DNA from 2 places in the Halalkalibacter sp. HAAS-P014 genome. Region 2 is predicted to be linked to the other one. Evidence: riboswitches for the same ligand, from Rfam matches in the RefSeq annotation. Region 2 holds a riboswitch; the other holds the start of a gene.

Region 1 (8,420 bases), on a different contig from region 2:
ATACCTGTGATTTCTGCAAGTGACGTTTGAAGTTCATACAGTAATTCAAGTGCACCTTGCACTTGCTCCACAGGCTGATAAGGATGAATATTAGCTAGTCCTTCAATACGTGCTACATTTTCGTTTATTTTAGGGTTATATTTCATCGTGCACGATCCAAGAGGATAAAATCCAGAATCTACGCCGTGATTACGCTTCGATAACGCAGTATAGTGGCGCATGATCTCAAGTTCCGAAACTTCAGGCAATTCAGGCTCGACTTCTCGTATAAAATCTGTAGGAATCAAATCTTCAATTGCTTGTTCCTCGATGTCTAATGTTGGTAAACTATGACCCACTCGCCCTTTCTTACTACGTTCAAAAATTAGTGGTTGGTCTTTTGTCATCATAGTACGGCCCCCAATTCCTTAGCAAAATTCTCAATTTCTGCTTTTGTGCGAACTTCAGTAACAGCTAGTAACATATAACCTTCTAAGTTTTGATCATCACGACCTAGATCATATCCACCAATAAATCCTTTTTGGAGAAGGATTTCATTTACATCTGAAACAGGCCTTTTTACATTTACGACAAACTCATTAAAAGTTGGCTGTTCAGAGACGAGATCCACCCCTTGCTCTTTTAACTTCTTTTTCATATATGCTGCTTTTTGAACATTTTGAAAGGCCATTTCTCTTATTCCTTTTTTGCCAATTGCACTCATCGCGACCGAAGCAGCTAGCGCGTTTAACGCTTGATTTGAACAAATATTAGAAGTGGCCTTTTCTCGTCTAATATGTTGTTCACGAGCTTGAAGTGTTAAAACAAACCCTCTTTGTCCATGTTCATCTGTCGTTTGCCCAACTAGTCGCCCCGGCACCTTGCGCATTAATTTCTTAGTTGTTGCAAAATACCCACAATGTGGCCCCCCAAATTGAGTTGCAATTCCAAACGGTTGAGCATCCCCAACGACAATGTCAGCTCCGAACTCTCCCGGTGGCTTAAGAAGTCCTAAAGCTAGTGGATTACTTGAAACAACAAACATCGATTTATCTCTATGCGCAATGGCTTCTATCTCAGATAACGGTTCTAAGTTGCCATAAAAATTTGGATGTTGGATAACGACACATGCAGTATCATCTCCATACACTTCTTGTAACTGTTCTAAATCAGTTACACCATCATTCGTATCAATTTCAATTACATTCAGCCTTTGACCGATCGCATTTGTTTGCAGAACTTCTCGAGCTTCAGGATGTACAGCTTTTGAAACAAGAATCGTTTTCTTTTTTGTTTGTCCTGCACTAAGCATTGCTGCTTCAGCGAGAGCCGTCGGTCCATCATACATAGAAGAGTTAGCTAAATCCATTCCTGTAAGATTGCAAATCATTGTTTGAAATTCAAATATGGCTTGAAGTTCTCCTTGCGAGATTTCCGGTTGATAAGGAGTATACGCCGTATAAAATTCAGAACGAGATATTACATGATCAACTATTGATGGAATATAGTGTTCATATACACCTGCCCCTAAAAAGGACGGCTTTTGTTTTAGTGATACATTTTTGCTTGCTAACTCTTGAAAATAAGCAACAAGTTCTTGTTCTCTCAATGCATCTTTAATATTTAATTTTTCGCTAAATCTAATTTCCTTTGGAATATCGGAAAATAATTCTTCAATCGATTCAACACCGATTGTATTAAGCATTTCCTTTTGATCTTCCTCTGTCATCGGTAAATAACGGTGATTCATATATACTCCTCCTCTACGCCTTCTTATAAAATGGGGTTGGAACAACTTTTGCCTTTAAAAGCTTCTTCCTAACTTTTACTTCTACTTCACTTCCTAAAGCTGTGAAGTCTATGTCGAGTATAGCAAGTCCAACATTTTTCTTTAATGTTGGCGATTGCGTTCCTGAAGTAACGAAGCCAATTTGTTTACCATCAGAGAAAACCTCATACCCTGAGCGTGGGATTCCTTTATCTATCATTTCTAACCCAACTAACTTTCTAGATAAACCCGTTTCCTTCTGTTGTTTCAAAGCTTCTTTCCCAACAAAGTCCGCTTCCTTGTTCACTTTCACTGCAAATCCAATCCCAGCTTCAAGTGGAGAGATCTCTTTCGTAAGTTCTTGTCCATACAAAGGTAATCTCGCTTCAAAACGAAGGGTGTCGCGAGCACCAAGGCCACATGGGACAAGGCCATCATTTTTTCCTGCTTCAAGTAATATCTTCCATAGTTTTGGTGCTTCATCAGCCTGGCAATAAAGCTCAAATCCATCTTCACCCGTATAACCAGTTCTTGATACAAGGGCTTTGACCCCACCAATATCGACCTGATCTGCAAAGTGGAAAAAACGAATAGACGATAAATCAAATGATGTTTTCTTTTGAACTATACTTTCTGCCAAAGGCCCTTGGATTGCAAGTAACGCAAAATGATTCGATACATTTTCAACCTCTACACCTTCTGTCATATGTTTCAACAGCCATAGAACGTCTTTGTCAATATTCGAAGCATTTATGACCAGTAGATACTCATCAATAGCTTTTCGATATATGAGTAAGTCATCAACCGTACCACCATCCTCATAGCACATTGCTGTATATTGTGCCTGATTATCTCCAATTTTGGATAAATCATTTGTCATCATTTTTTGAAGATAAGCTAAAGCTTTTGGGCCTTTCACTTCTACTTCTCCCATATGTGAGACGTCAAATAACCCCACTTTTGTACGAACAGCTTCATGTTCTTCTTTTATACTAGAAAATTGAACAGGCAAATCCCATCCACCAAAGTCAATTGTTTTCACCCCATTTTCTTTATAAAAATCATATAACGGTGTGCGCTTTAATTCTGACATACTATAACCCCTCCTCGAACCTATTCTTATTAATACCTTCTAAATCTATTGAGATTGCATTAATACTACTAGATTAATCTTCAAAAAAAAGGACAGAGTTATACACGGGAAATGTGTATAACTCTGTCCTTCAACCAGAAAGTTTCCTATATTCAAAAAATATAGTGTCTTCGTAGGTGGCTCATATAAGCACTCTCCAGAGCTGCGTCAAATAAGAGTCTTTTTGCCTGAGAGATTCGCAGTTGATAACACATTATCAAGCGCTTGCTCCTTCGGCGTTGCATTCTATCTTGCAATCTCTCCCCTTATCCTCATTCGCACATATAAAATTCATTCGTTATGTATTGATACTCATGAATTTATGTAAGTTGGTACATACTACATGTATAACTTTCTTCCAAACAGGTAAATTAGGTAATTCGGATTTCTACTGATATCGTATCAAGATAGGGTCCCTTTGGCAACTATTTATTTCTTAAATCTTTTTATTTTATATTTTTTTCATGTTTTCATTCGGATATAGACTAAAGTTCGCTCGAAAGGAATGAGTTACATTGAATATTGATATACATTTTGATCAAAAGTGGAATGACACTTTCAAGGAGAGGCTAGAACAAGACGGACCGTGGTCGAACTGGGAACTATTTAAATTAGCGTATGAAGCTGAGCAACACCAAATTATTCCTGAGTTTCATGGTTTACAAGCTCCTAAGCACCTTCCACAACTAAAACCGTTCCCACATCAGATTGAAGTAGCTAATACGGTTATTGAACAAATGAATGGGAAGGCAATACTGGCAGACGAAGTGGGACTCGGAAAAACGATTGAGGCAGGACTAATTTTGAAAGAATATATGATTCGTGGACTAGTGAAAAAAGTCTTAATTCTCGTACCTGCGTCTCTTGTTTCACAGTGGGCAATTGAACTTAACACAAAGTTCCATATTCCCGCTGTTGCCCAGCGTAAATCGTATGTTTGGGAGCAATGCGACGTAGTAGTCGCATCTATTGATACAGCAAAAAGGCCTCCCCATCGTGAAATTGTACTAGATCAGCCTTATGATTTAGTTATTATTGACGAAGCGCATAAATTAAAAAATCCTAAAACGAAAAATTACGAATTTATCAAACATCTAAAGAAGAAATTTTGCCTATTGCTTACAGCAACACCGGTACAAAATAAACTAGAGGAAATTTTTAATTTGGTTTCATTGTTAAAACCTGGTCATCTCGGTGATATCACCTCTTTTGAAAAGGAGTATAGATCAAATAAACGATCCCCCAAAAATGAGGAGAAATTAAAAGAGTTGGTAAACAAGGTTATGGTTCGAAATCGTCGTGAGGAAACTGGGATCGAATGGACGAAACGAATTGTTAAAAATGTTCCAATTGACTTTAGTGAATCAGAACGTGCTTTTTATAATGAGATCGAAAAGTTAAAAGACGATTCCAATCATTTCGGCTTGCTCACTTTAAAAAGAGAGCTTTGCAGTAGTCGAGAAGCTGCTTTTATGACTTTGAAAAACATGATTGAACGAGCTCATGCTGATGGCCGTGCACTTCCACAGGCAGAAAAATTAATAAACAAAATCGGTGAAGTTGATGGACACGCAAAAGCAGAGAAAGCATTGGAGATTATTCAAAAGATAAACGACAAAGTTATTATCTTCACAGAATACCGAGCAACTCAGCTTTATTTACAATGGTTTCTTAAACAGAACGGAATATCTTCCGTCCCATTTAGAGGTGGTTTTAAAAGAGGAAAGAAAGATTGGATGCGTCAACTCTTTCAAAACCACGCCCAAGTCTTAATTGCTACAGAAGCCGGTGGTGAGGGGATTAATTTGCAGTTCTGCAGTCATATCATTAACTATGACCTACCTTGGAATCCTATGCGTATTGAGCAGCGAATTGGTCGTATTCATCGTCTTGGCCAACAAGAAGATGTTCACATCTACAATTTTGCTGTAAACGACACTGTAGAACAACACATTCTTAAATTACTATATGAGAAGATCCACCTCTTTGAAGCCGTTATTGGTGAACTAGATGATATATTAACAAAAATTGAACTTCCTTCTGTAGAAGAGCATGTACAGGATATCCTCTTGCAATCTGACTCTGAAGGAGAAATGAGAATAAAGTTTGATCATCTTGCAGCCATTATGAATGAGGCTGCAGAAGAAGCAGCTAAATCTAATGAGGAGGATCAAGTCGATGCAACAGCCTCAAGTTCATGACTTTTTAGAGAGATATTTTGTAGCGAATGATAGTCCGATTATTGAAAACCACCCTAGTTATTTAAAAGTACAACTATCTATCGAATTAGATAAGCTATTAATGAACAGACCTTTTTATTGGCATTACCTTGAAAAAACAGGTGGTGAGCCAAATCCAATGCAGGTTACATTTATCACCGATCAAAACAATGCACCTGATGACATGCGTGGCGAACAAATTCATTTCGGGGCACCAAGGCTGCGCCAGTTATTCTCTTCAACTCGCGAACTAGGAGGGTTCATTAGACTTTATGAGAATATTCATGCGTCGGGGCGAAAATCGATCCCCTTACAGCCATGGCTTTGCTTAAACATTAAGGTTTCCTTTCAATGTGACCGAAAAAAAGATGTCCTATTATCTTTAGGGCTCAATCTTATTCATGGACAAATTGTTCAACAGTTTTATGATAAGCTTTTGGAAAAAGAATTATCTCCTAATATTCCTGATTACTGCTTTAAACTCTCACCGCTAATTACGGTTCATAGTGGATTGATAAGATTGCAAAAGATGGTACAAACATACGCTGAAAATGAAGATAAATCATGGGCCGAAGAAGCAATTGAAAGATGGAATGCTGACTTAACTCTTCTCGAAAAGTTTTATGAAGATTACGAGGAAAAACCCGAAAGTTATCAAGTGGAAAAACAAGCACTTAAAGAACAATACGAACCGAACATACATGTATCTATCATTAACGGTGGAATGTTCTACTTAGAGCAACAAGTTTTTCAACCATAGGCACCAAAAAGGCAACTACAATATAGTAGTTGCCTTTTTTCATCAGTACTTCATTAAGTTGTAGGTGCTCCCCCACCTGTTGTAATGATTGAGATAATTGTAGCAATTGCAAACCAACCAAATACAACAAATGAGATTCCAGCAAAGCCTACTGCGAAAAAGTTTTTTCTGCGAACTTCACGCACAATTGCGGCCGCACACAAAAGCGCCGTTACTAACATGATAATAGAAAAGACCATTTTATCTTCCCTCCTTATGTAAAACTATGAACACAGCTTAACTAGTCCTATTATAAAGCCAATTGTGGACGTTGTCAGCCTAAAATTTGACGAAGTTAGAAAATATCCTCAATCTTTATGTTGGACATTTTGCATTTATTTTACTCTTTTTTTCTCGGTTTGTCGAGTTGCTTCTTGTATTGTATGATAGAAATAACCTTATAAGAATTGGAGGAAAATATATGAAATGGACACAAATTCCACTTGGGCCACTTCAGACAAACGCCTATGTCATTCAAAATGATCTAAAAGAAGCTATTATCATTGATCCTGGTGGTGATGGACAAGCATTTGTTCAATGGATTAAGTCTCAAGGGCTAAAACCACTCGCTATTTTATTAACCCATGCTCATTTTGATCATATCGGAGCAGTTGACGATGTACGTAATGAGTTCACTTGCCCCGTTTATTTACATAAGGAAGAGCAAGACTGGTTAATAGACCCAAATAAAAATGGTTCAGCACGTTTTATGGGGGAACAAGCCATTACAGTAAAGCCTGCTGATCATATTATTGAAAAAGAAGAGAATTTAACAATTGGATCGTTTACTTTTGCAATATATGAAACACCGGGTCATTCTCCTGGAAGTGTTTCCTACTATTTAAAAGATCATGAGATTGTTTTTTCGGGTGATGCTTTATTTGCACAGAGTATTGGAAGAACAGACTTACCTGGAGGAGATCACCAGTTATTGTTAAATAGTATCCATAAGAAGCTATTAGAATTACCAGAGACAACCGTCGTAGCTTGCGGACACGGACCAACTACAACTATTGACGCAGAAATGAACGGAAATCCTTTTCTAACAGGATTTTAATATGTAAGGGGCTGCTTTCTAAAGAGACAGCCTCTTTTCCATGTTAAAAGGGCCTTTAACAACGTAAAGGCCCAACGGGGAGTAAATCGTATTGATGTAAGAACCTTGAGGGGAGGGGGACTCCCAGTCAAAGACTCACCAATCTATTTCTATTGTATAAAATAGTTTACCACTATGTCAATAGTATTAACATTTAAAAGGAAAAAGAGAGAAACCGTGCCCAGTAAGGAGACGGTTTCTCTCTTTTACACATATGTAGTATGTGATTAATGCCCAAAACTTGGTACTAGTAAAAATGTTGAGTAATACGTGAAGCCTACGAAGAAAATCGTCAAATAGGCACCAAAAATGTACATGTATACACGTTCAGATAAATTCAGGTAGCTTAGTGCTAATAAAGCACCAGTTTGTGCAAAGAACAACAATGCTACATTATACATATTACCAACAAAGAATAGAACTGCAAAAATCCCAGTCCAAAAAGCTAAAACACGATACATACGATCCATTTGGGGTTCCCTCCTTCATTAACAAATTGCCTTGTTGCTGGCACTATTTGTTTAGGATATCAAATGATTAATACAAATTCATTATATACGACTACATCCTCACTGTAAATGCCTTCATGAATGTCAAAATTATAGCATTGTGAAAAGTTTATAACTTTATGATTGAATAGGAACATGCTTTTGCTCCAGGATCAGTCAGCTTTATATTCTCTTTAAGCATATGTTCTCCAAGAATGTATGCAAAAACACCTTTAAATAATTCATGATGCATTGAACAAAGTGAATTCGAATGCTCTGACATTAATTCCTTAAAAGTACAGTTATAAATGCTAAACTCAATTTGCTCTTTTTCAACTGAGTATTCGATATCAGGATTCAATCCCTGATTAATCGCAATTTGTTCAACCAGCTTTACTTTTTCTTCCATTGTGGATTTCATTAAATCAAATTTAAATTGTTTTACATATAACTCTGCACTTTCTCGACCATATTTATATCCAATTTTTTTTAATGCTTCTACACCCACATCGCCACTTTCCACTAACGCTTCTAATGACATCTTAGCTAGTCGCTGATAATCTCTATATGGAAATTGTAATTGAATTACTTCATCAGATAATTTATAAAACCTACTTGGTCGTCCACCTTTTCCTGTTTTTAATGTTTCGGAAACAATCATTTGTACATCTTCTAGTTTCGTCAGGTGAAGACGAGCAACATTTGGATGTATACTAAATTGATCTGCAATCTGTTGTACTGTCACGTTGTCACGTTGTTTCGAAATAAATTGGTATATAGAAAAACGCGTAGGATCAGATAATACATTTGTTATTTTTAGCGTATTTTGCTCCATAATTATTCACTCCCAAAAATTAACCGTACTTATCTTATTATATTATAGATATGGTAGTAAATAAATGTATTATTATTATATTTCACCATTTAATAACATAAAGA
Region 2 (8,420 bases):
GTAAAATCGTTTGTTTACTCAAATCTAATCACCCTATCAAAATAGTAATTTTTTAAAATTGTAGTTTCTCGCCGTTGTGTGACAATCTAGAAATCTTTTTAAGTCACCGAATCCTTTTATTCTGCTTCCTTCTGTTTTTTTAATTTGGCTAAAAGCATGCAAACCACTACTGTTCCTAGGATACACAAGAACGTCTGTAATGGACGAGGTACAGGACCGAGGTTCACAAATAACCCAAAGGCTATCCCAACTACTCCCCAAGACGGCTTTTTAATTGCAAATTGTGCAATTGCGCCCCCAAATATAGCAGGAAGAACAAAGCGAAAGGCCTCTACTACAGAACCCGGCATTAATGAGATTAAATAGGAACCACCTAATATAACAAAAATCAGAATGGACATATTAACCAATGAAGCAGTTGCTATAGCTAAAGTAGAAGTAAGCTCCCCTTTCTTAGTTCCAGGTTGAGCTCCAACAGCACTTTGAGCCATCGACGCACAAGGGAGACACATATTTCCTATATTTCCAGTTAAGAAAGCAAGATAGGTTCCCGAAACACCTAAAACAGGATAATAACTGATTGGTTCAATGACCCATACAAACATAATAATAGATGCATAAGCTAAGAAGCCAGAAATAATGACCGTCCAGCCAGGATGAAAGCCTAGAACAAATGAAAGATAAAGGGGTACCATTAATGTTAAAATGATAACTGACCAAAGTGTTAGCCTTCCCCAAAAATGAGATCTCTCTTGAAAACTATTGAAATCAAAACTTGAATTTTCTATCCCATTACTTTCACTAACATTTACGTTTCTTACTTCATTGTTCATTGACATCTTTTTTCTCGCCTCCTATGTTAAGATAAGATGTAACCCACCATTACCCCAATAAGTATAACTAGCCCGAGCGACCATTCTTTTAACCAATTAAGTTTATATTTATTTGAGATAGTCATAATGATCGGCATGCAAATAAATCCAACAATTAATACAATCGTTTCAGCCACACCTTTCACCATCTCTGCTCCACCAAGGTAACTAAAGGCCCCTATCATGGCTGCAAACGCAATAGAATTTAAAGCGTTTACATTTTTGCTTTTGCCAACAGCTTTATCTTGAATTTTCCCTAACGACTTAGTGAAAATTGCGGTAAATAATAGCCAACCCATTCCTCCAAGGCACATGACCCATACGGCAGCTGTGAAAGCCTGTGCAGTATAATTAGCAGCACCTAAATCAGCACCAGCTGCTTGTGAACCAATACTCGCACCTACTGTTTCAATTGCCGCTGATCCAATAATTCCAATCCGAATTAACGTAACAGGATCACCAATTAGCGTAATGAGGGATATAGCGACAAATATGATGGCTAAAGAAGGCCCTAAAGAACTAATTGCTCCTGTTCTAATCGCTATTTTCACCTCTGCAGGAGTCATTCCTATAGAGGAACTCGTTTTTGTGGCCAGTCTAATAAATGTAATGGCTTGAAACATAACAACGAAAACGATGAGTGAGGCCAAAATCCAAATCGGGAAACTATTTGCTACCTGCATCACTTGCTCCATTTTTCATCCCTACTTCCTTTTATAGTATTTGTTTATTAAAAAGAAAATTTATTCAATCCCCCTCCTACTTTTTGAATTTTCCGTCTTTTCATTCTGTGGATTTTATTTTACACTTAACATTAAGGATTTACAATGTAGTTTTTTACATAAAGAACGAATATTATATATATATTTTTACATTCAGAGAAGGAGTGGAACCTAAAGTGTACGAAGTTGATTTTAGTCTCTTATTTTTAAAAAGAAAGTTAAAACAGACTCCATTTCAAGTGTGGAGTTATAACTTTCACAAAAATACAACCGTTTTAATTTATAATCAAGGAAATGAAGAAAGTTTATCTCCATCGTTCCACGTTTCTGACAATGACCTGCCATTTATCATAAAAAAACAACAAGGTAAAATATTATTATATTTTTACTACAGTGAAGGAAATCAAATTAACGTGTGTATTTTTCACCATTCTCTAAATCTGTCAAAAGACGAAATTGAATATTTATATTACTTTTTTGCCCTTTCTCAAACAAAGGAAACCATACAAAAAAAAGACATTGAACTAAACAATTTAGTTGATAGTATTCGTTCGATAACATCTAGTCTCGACCTTGATGAAGTACTTGAACAGATCGTCCGTAATGCCCTTAAAGTAATACCGGCTGCAGACGCTGGTTATTTACTCCTGTATGACCAAGAAACCGATAGATTATTACCTAAAGCTCCAGTAGGATTTAATCAAAATATTTATAACTTTAAAGTAAAAGTCGGGGAATCCATTACTGGAAAAGTATTTGAAGATGGGCATGGCAGAATATTCAATTCTAAGATAAAGCTTTATGAGGAAATGGACCTTTACAGTATTTCACCCGAAAACTATTATCATATTAATTCTGCAGGCATGAAACCTGAAGCGGCAATGTGCGTACCTATATTTATCGAACACAAAAAAATTGGTGTGATGATTATCCATCAACGGTACAAGAAGAAAGTATGGGTCGCATATGACCTAAAATTGTTGCAAGGGTTTGCTGTACAGGCTGCAATTGCCATTCAAAATGCACAATATTATATTGAGGCAAATAAAAGATTATTAGAAAGTGAAGAGTTAAGTAAACAACTAAAAGAAAGAAATGCACAACTGCAAAAAAGACAAGAGGTCCATGAAGCTTTAATAAACATTTCTCTCCAAAACAAAGGCGTAGAAACCATCATTCATGAAATTAATCAAATGATCGAACCTTCGTTTTCTTTTTTTAGTATGCTTGAAAATAAATTTCACTCTAGTGATTTAAGAAGCCCTGCTCCTATAAGTACCTTTGAAATTAAAATGCTATTCTCTAATAGAAAACGCCAACCTTTATACTTGGATATAATTATCAATTCTGTTGGTACCTATTATCTATACCCTATTTATAACGGAGTCGTCTTTCTTGGATGTTTTATGATAGCCGTGAAAAATCTTTCTAACAATGACCGAATGACACTTGAACAAAGCAGCTCTGTTTTAACGTTAGAACTAATGAAAACCCAAACCATTACGGAAATTTTTTACCAAAAAATGCACGAACAATTCCAAGGTCTTCTTAGCTCTCAAGATTCTGATCAATATTTAAAACAAGCACAAGAAATCGGGTTAAACCCCTCCTCTTACTACTTAGTTACTATTTTTGAGATACCTAACTACTCTGATTTACAACTATTAGAGATTGAGATACATCAACTAGTAGTAAAGATAAAGACGGAACTACCTTCTCTAGAAAAGTTAATATATGGATTTCACAATAAGATTATATTACTTCTCACAAGTGAACACAGTGATAACTTTATGGAAATCCAGCATAAGTTTCATTCAATACAGACGGATTGGGAACAAAACAACGGATCGAATTTCCGAGGTGGGGTAAGTTTCGCTTATCAAGGGCTTGAAAAGATTCGTAAGTGTTACGATGAAGCCAATAAGACAATCTCTTACCTAACTGCTCGAAATCGGACTGATATTATAAGTTTCAAAGATATTGGATTAAACCGTCTTTTTCTCAACCAACCTTCTCAAGAAATGAAACAATTTATCAATGAAGTCTTTGTACCACTATGGTCCGAGAATGAAAAAAGCAAAGAATTAGAAAAGACTCTTTTAACATACATTGAAAACAACCGATCTGCTGCTAAAACAGCTGAACAACTTCATATCCATATTAATACGTTATACCAACGTGTTAAAAAAATTGAAGAATTAATCCAACTTGACTTAAGTAATAATGAAGATGCTTTAAAATTACAATTGGCTTGCTACCTTAGATCGACTTATTATTAACCATAGTAATGGTAATGCAATTGGGGGAATCTCCCTCTCTTACTAGTAAAGACTTATAAGAAAGTAGTCTTTAAGGCTTTAGAAAGGGCATTAAATTATATAAAATTAAGTAATAAGACAGCTTTTTTCTGAATATTATTGAAAGATAGTTTGATAATTTGTTATGATGTTATCTGTACAAAATAAAATGCATATTGGCGGATGATGATTGTAGGAGAGACCGTAGAGTTTTTAGCACGGCACCGAAGGAGCAAGGCCCTAAAAAACCTAGGGATATAAACTCTCAGGTAAAAGAACTGCAATTGGACGCTCCTCTGGAGAGAGCTATTAGCCACCCACGGGGAATTCTACTGAATTTAAGAAGTAGAGAATCTCTCAGGTAAAAAGGACAGGGGAAAGGTAAGATGATAAGTCTTATCTTTCCCCTGTCCTTTTTGTGTTCAATAGTTTAAAAAGAAAGGATGAGTTGATAAAATAACCCATTTAATACGAAAAGAAAACACAATATACATTATTAGCTTTTATCATTAAGAACTTGATTTTTATAGATTACCACAGTTAGGAGAACATAGTATGGTTTGGGATATTCTTAATATTATTGGAACGATTGCTTTTGCATTAAGTGGAGTTATCGTAGCTATGGAAGAAGATTATGATTTGATGGGGGTGTACATATTAGGTTTAGTTACAGCCTTTGGAGGAGGAGCGATACGTAATCTTCTTATAGGAGTTCCTGTTTCAAGTTTATGGGCGCAAGGCTCATTATTTACCGTTGCAATTATTGTTATGACATTAGCATTTTTTCTTCCAAAGTTATGGTTTAATCATTGGAAAAAATGTGGGGTATTTTTCGACGCCTTAGGCTTAGCTGCATTTGCTATCCAAGGAGCCATGTACGCATCTGATATGGGACACCCTTTAAGTGCTGTTATTGTAGCTGCCGCTTTGACTGGTACCGGAGGAGGTATGATAAGGGACCTTTTAGCAGGAAGAAAACCATTGGTATTGCAAAAGGAAGTTTATATAGCTTGGACAATGTTAGCTGGATTTGGAATTGGGCTAAACATCATTACAGGAACTGTTGGAACCATACTATTATTTATTTTAATTGTTACGTTTCGAATGCTTTCTGTTCAATTTAATTGGACCTTACCTCGAAGAAAGCTAGCTGTCTCATTAAATGAAACTTCGAGTTACAGTGGTAAACAGTAATCAATCAATATGAGAAAACGTAATTAAATGCGTTTTCTCATGCCCTCAAGTCGCAATTCAATGGTAGACAATTTTTCTAAAAATTAGATCCTCTTACTGTCTCTTCTTTCATAATCAATTTTTCTATTTCTAATAAAGCCCCAATCACCAATCCGAATAAAAAAACAAATAAGAATGTAAAGAAGATTCCGTAAGCGATTTCTTGATTCGTATAGTTTCTATAAGCATACATTGCCATTGAGATGGAACTCAGTATTAACGTTAATTGTATTAATGGATGAGTTTTAACTTTGTCCATACCCCACTCTCCTTTACATTAAATAACCTCACTTAATCTTACCATACAAAAAATGTAAAAAATTGCAAAGTGAGTTTCCTTACCCTCTAACTGCTTGTCTTTTCAGCGAAAAAGCGTTTCTGCTTTTTGGCAGAAACGCTCCTTTAGGCTCTATTAACGACGCATCATCTCGCCTATCTTTCTATTTTCTAATAATTGATTGGATAATATTGGCCGAGTTCCACTCATTATCTGATATCTTAATTAGAACTGGTGGATTCGTAAATAATTTGGCATCAATTTCTTCTACCGACAAGCCTTTTTCATACAAATATTTAACCTCTCCCTGGAGATTCTCGAGAAATTCTAGTTTCTCTTGTAATAACTGCTTTCCATCAGGTAAATAACCTGCATGACAACAGAACATTTCGTTGAAGTCATGCTGAAGAACTCTGCGAATGGATAAAATCAATTCAGGAATCGATTCATCGTGAGAGACAGCTTTTACTTTGCGACTTACAAAAAGATCACCCGAAAACAATATCCCCGTATTCGAATTAAAAAAAACAACATGATCATAAGCATGTCCTGGAGTTTCAATGACTTCCCATACCTGATTTCTTGACATCACCGTTTGTTCAAAAGGTTTTGCGAGAAACCCCTCTCGTAATCCCCAAAATCCTTGTCGAAACTTTGGATACTCACTCCCAATCAAACATTCATCAATTGATTTTTCATTAACATAAATGGGGACATTCTTATGTTCACCTACCCACTTCGCTCCCCCTGTATGATCTTCATGGTGATGGGTTAAGGCCACTAAATCAATATCTGCTTCCTGATAAAAAGGAGTAAAGCTATCTAGTAATGAAACGGGACCTGTGTCAACAAGCATATGATCAACAAGAAAAGAGTATATTGTCATTGGCACGTTTTGATAAGTTACCGACCCTTTCAAGCATGTAACATCCGAGTGAGAACTAATTTCGATCATTGCTGTCTCCTCTCTCATTCCATGATTTGATTAAACATTCAAACATATAGCATAAATTATAGTGTTTTTTCCACCTATCTACTATATTGAATCCAAGGGAAACCTTCCATACTTTTCATTGGATATACGCATTGACAGAAAATAGAATAACCGACTTGATACTCACTTTCACTGTTTACTAAAATGCTCAGGTAATGGCACATCCCTACAATAAATTGTTCTGCCACAACTAGTACACTTTCCAATCTTTTCTTCCATTTACATTCTCCTTTTACAAAAGTTTGAACCTGTATGGTTTTAGCTAATGATTCCCTAATTTCCTATCTGCTAATTTTTTATTAATTCCCAATAAAATAATACATAATCTGTTTGGGATGTTAAAATAAACTAAAATGTTAACTTATTAATAAAATATGTTAACAATCATTCAAACCTAAAGTTAGGAGGACGTTTAATGTTTAACTTGCGAGGTCATCATCTGTTTTGCCTTCTTGGTTACCGAGGAATGGGGTACTCTAAAGAATATGTGGAAAATATGACGCGCTTGCATCAAACGTTGAAAAATGACCCCAAAACGTGGATTCAACTTGTAATGGGACCTGATCAGTTGTGTGAAAAGTACCCCCATTCAGGTGAGCACCACTGCCAACACAGCATAATCTACGAAAGAGATGCTGCTATTTTAGAGAAGATGGAACTTAAGATTGGACAACTCTTGCAGTGGAAGGACATTGAATCACGTATCCAAGAACACGTCACCTCTTCGGATATTGAAATCCTCTGTGAAACTTGTTCTTGGCGTTCTTACGGAGTTTGTGAAGAGGGAGTTCAGGAAATTCTTGAAGGAAAAGGCTTAAGAGAGATTAAATAAGTCCTTTTATATGATTGTATCTCGAACCACTTTAACATTACTAAAAATTGGTTAAAAACTTCAGATTAACTTATCTAACAGCTTTGCAACGGAACGAGGAAAAGAATCTTTTAAAAAGTACGAGTTAACAAAGCTTAATTAAAACTTGCAATAAACCTTCACAAATTCGTCACTTATGAAAAGATTTTCAGACAGATATAATCAACCTTATGCTCTAAAAAAGAAAGGATGTTTTGTTTGCCTACTAATAAAAAAGAAGGCATTATTTTTGGACTATTTATGTGTTTAGGAATGGTTTTGATTATGTCTGTTTACAACACAGCTTTGAACGGTTTTTCATCATTTACAGTCAGGAGTATGATGATTCAATTTATCATAACATTTATCGTTGCTTTTATCGTAGAATCATTAGTTGAACCAAAAGCGCGAAAGCTCGCATTCTCACTTCCTTATGATAAGGCAAAAGAAATCAACGTTATTTTAGCGTTTGCTTTTTGTATGGTCCCTATGATGGTTCTAATTATGTCAGCATACGGACTTATTTTAACGGCGTTTGTGACAGGTGTTAAAGGTTCACTTCTCATAGCGTACCTGAAATTAGTTGGTCTAAACTTTATCGTGGCGCTCCCATCACAGTTACTAATTGTCGGACCAATCTCCCGTTTCTTATTAACAAAGTACATTAAACCATCTACACAAAAATCTGAATTTATCGTTTAAAAGAAAAAGCAAACTACCTTTTTAGTAGTTTGCTTTTCTGATATAGTGGGATTTTAAGTCCTTGCCTCTTTAGGTAAATTTTTATTTTCTCTTTGTTTTTACAAACTTCCCAGTCTGTTTATGAGAAATTGTTGCCTAAATTTTTTCGTTCAATAGCCTAGTTTCTACATTTAAAGAATCACCTAAAGACCTACTATTTTCCTCAAATCCAAGCGTCTGCGCTGTTGAAGAATGAACTTCGTCCAGGAGCTCTGGATTTTCCATTAGTGACATGCCATAAGATGGAATCATTTCTTTAATTTTCGGTTCCCACTCTTCCATACGTTCAGGGAAGCACTTTGAAATAACTTCAAGCATGACATGAACGGCGGTAGAAGCTCCTGGAGAAGCTCCTAATAAAGCTGCTATCGAACCATCAGCACCAGTAACAACTTCCGTACCAAATTGAAGCGTGCCTTTTCCTGCTTCAGTAT

What was found. A riboswitch is a leader RNA that binds a small molecule or an ion and turns the genes downstream of it on or off. The one in region 2 is predicted to bind glycine.
Region 1: it holds a riboswitch for glycine, as region 2 does, so the genes downstream of both, gcvT (glycine cleavage system aminomethyltransferase GcvT) here and AC1FXZ_RS09010 (trimeric intracellular cation channel family protein) in region 2, are expected to answer to the same signal.

The regions. Positions count from the first base shown of each region.
Region 1 covers NZ_JBWQTV010000003.1:5,249-13,668, reverse strand. Annotated here, with positions in the region: gene gcvPB (aminomethyl-transferring glycine dehydrogenase subunit GcvPB) at 1-389, opposite strand, end outside; gene gcvPA (aminomethyl-transferring glycine dehydrogenase subunit GcvPA) at 386-1,729, opposite strand; gene gcvT (glycine cleavage system aminomethyltransferase GcvT) at 1,743-2,840, opposite strand; glycine riboswitch at 3,046-3,155, opposite strand; gene AC1FXZ_RS02630 (DEAD/DEAH box helicase) at 3,395-5,080, shown strand; gene AC1FXZ_RS02625 (YqhG family protein) at 5,058-5,858, shown strand; gene AC1FXZ_RS02620 (DUF2759 family protein) at 5,912-6,097, opposite strand; gene AC1FXZ_RS02615 (MBL fold metallo-hydrolase) at 6,319-6,954, shown strand; gene AC1FXZ_RS02610 (DUF2626 domain-containing protein) at 7,221-7,463, opposite strand; gene AC1FXZ_RS02605 (helix-turn-helix transcriptional regulator) at 7,612-8,316, opposite strand.
Region 2 covers NZ_JBWQTV010000011.1:71,303-79,722, forward strand. Annotated here, with positions in the region: gene AC1FXZ_RS08990 (amidohydrolase) at 1-22, opposite strand, end outside; gene AC1FXZ_RS08995 (small-conductance mechanosensitive channel) at 117-839, opposite strand; gene AC1FXZ_RS09000 (DUF5058 family protein) at 860-1,567, opposite strand; gene AC1FXZ_RS09005 (helix-turn-helix domain-containing protein) at 1,771-3,873, shown strand; glycine riboswitch at 4,075-4,182, shown strand; glycine riboswitch at 4,184-4,269, shown strand; gene AC1FXZ_RS09010 (trimeric intracellular cation channel family protein) at 4,447-5,085, shown strand; gene AC1FXZ_RS09015 (hypothetical protein) at 5,162-5,383, opposite strand; gene AC1FXZ_RS09020 (MBL fold metallo-hydrolase) at 5,565-6,356, opposite strand; gene AC1FXZ_RS09025 (DUF1284 domain-containing protein) at 6,811-7,227, shown strand; gene AC1FXZ_RS09030 (DUF2798 domain-containing protein) at 7,465-7,947, shown strand; gene AC1FXZ_RS09035 (malate:quinone oxidoreductase) at 8,083-8,420, opposite strand, start outside.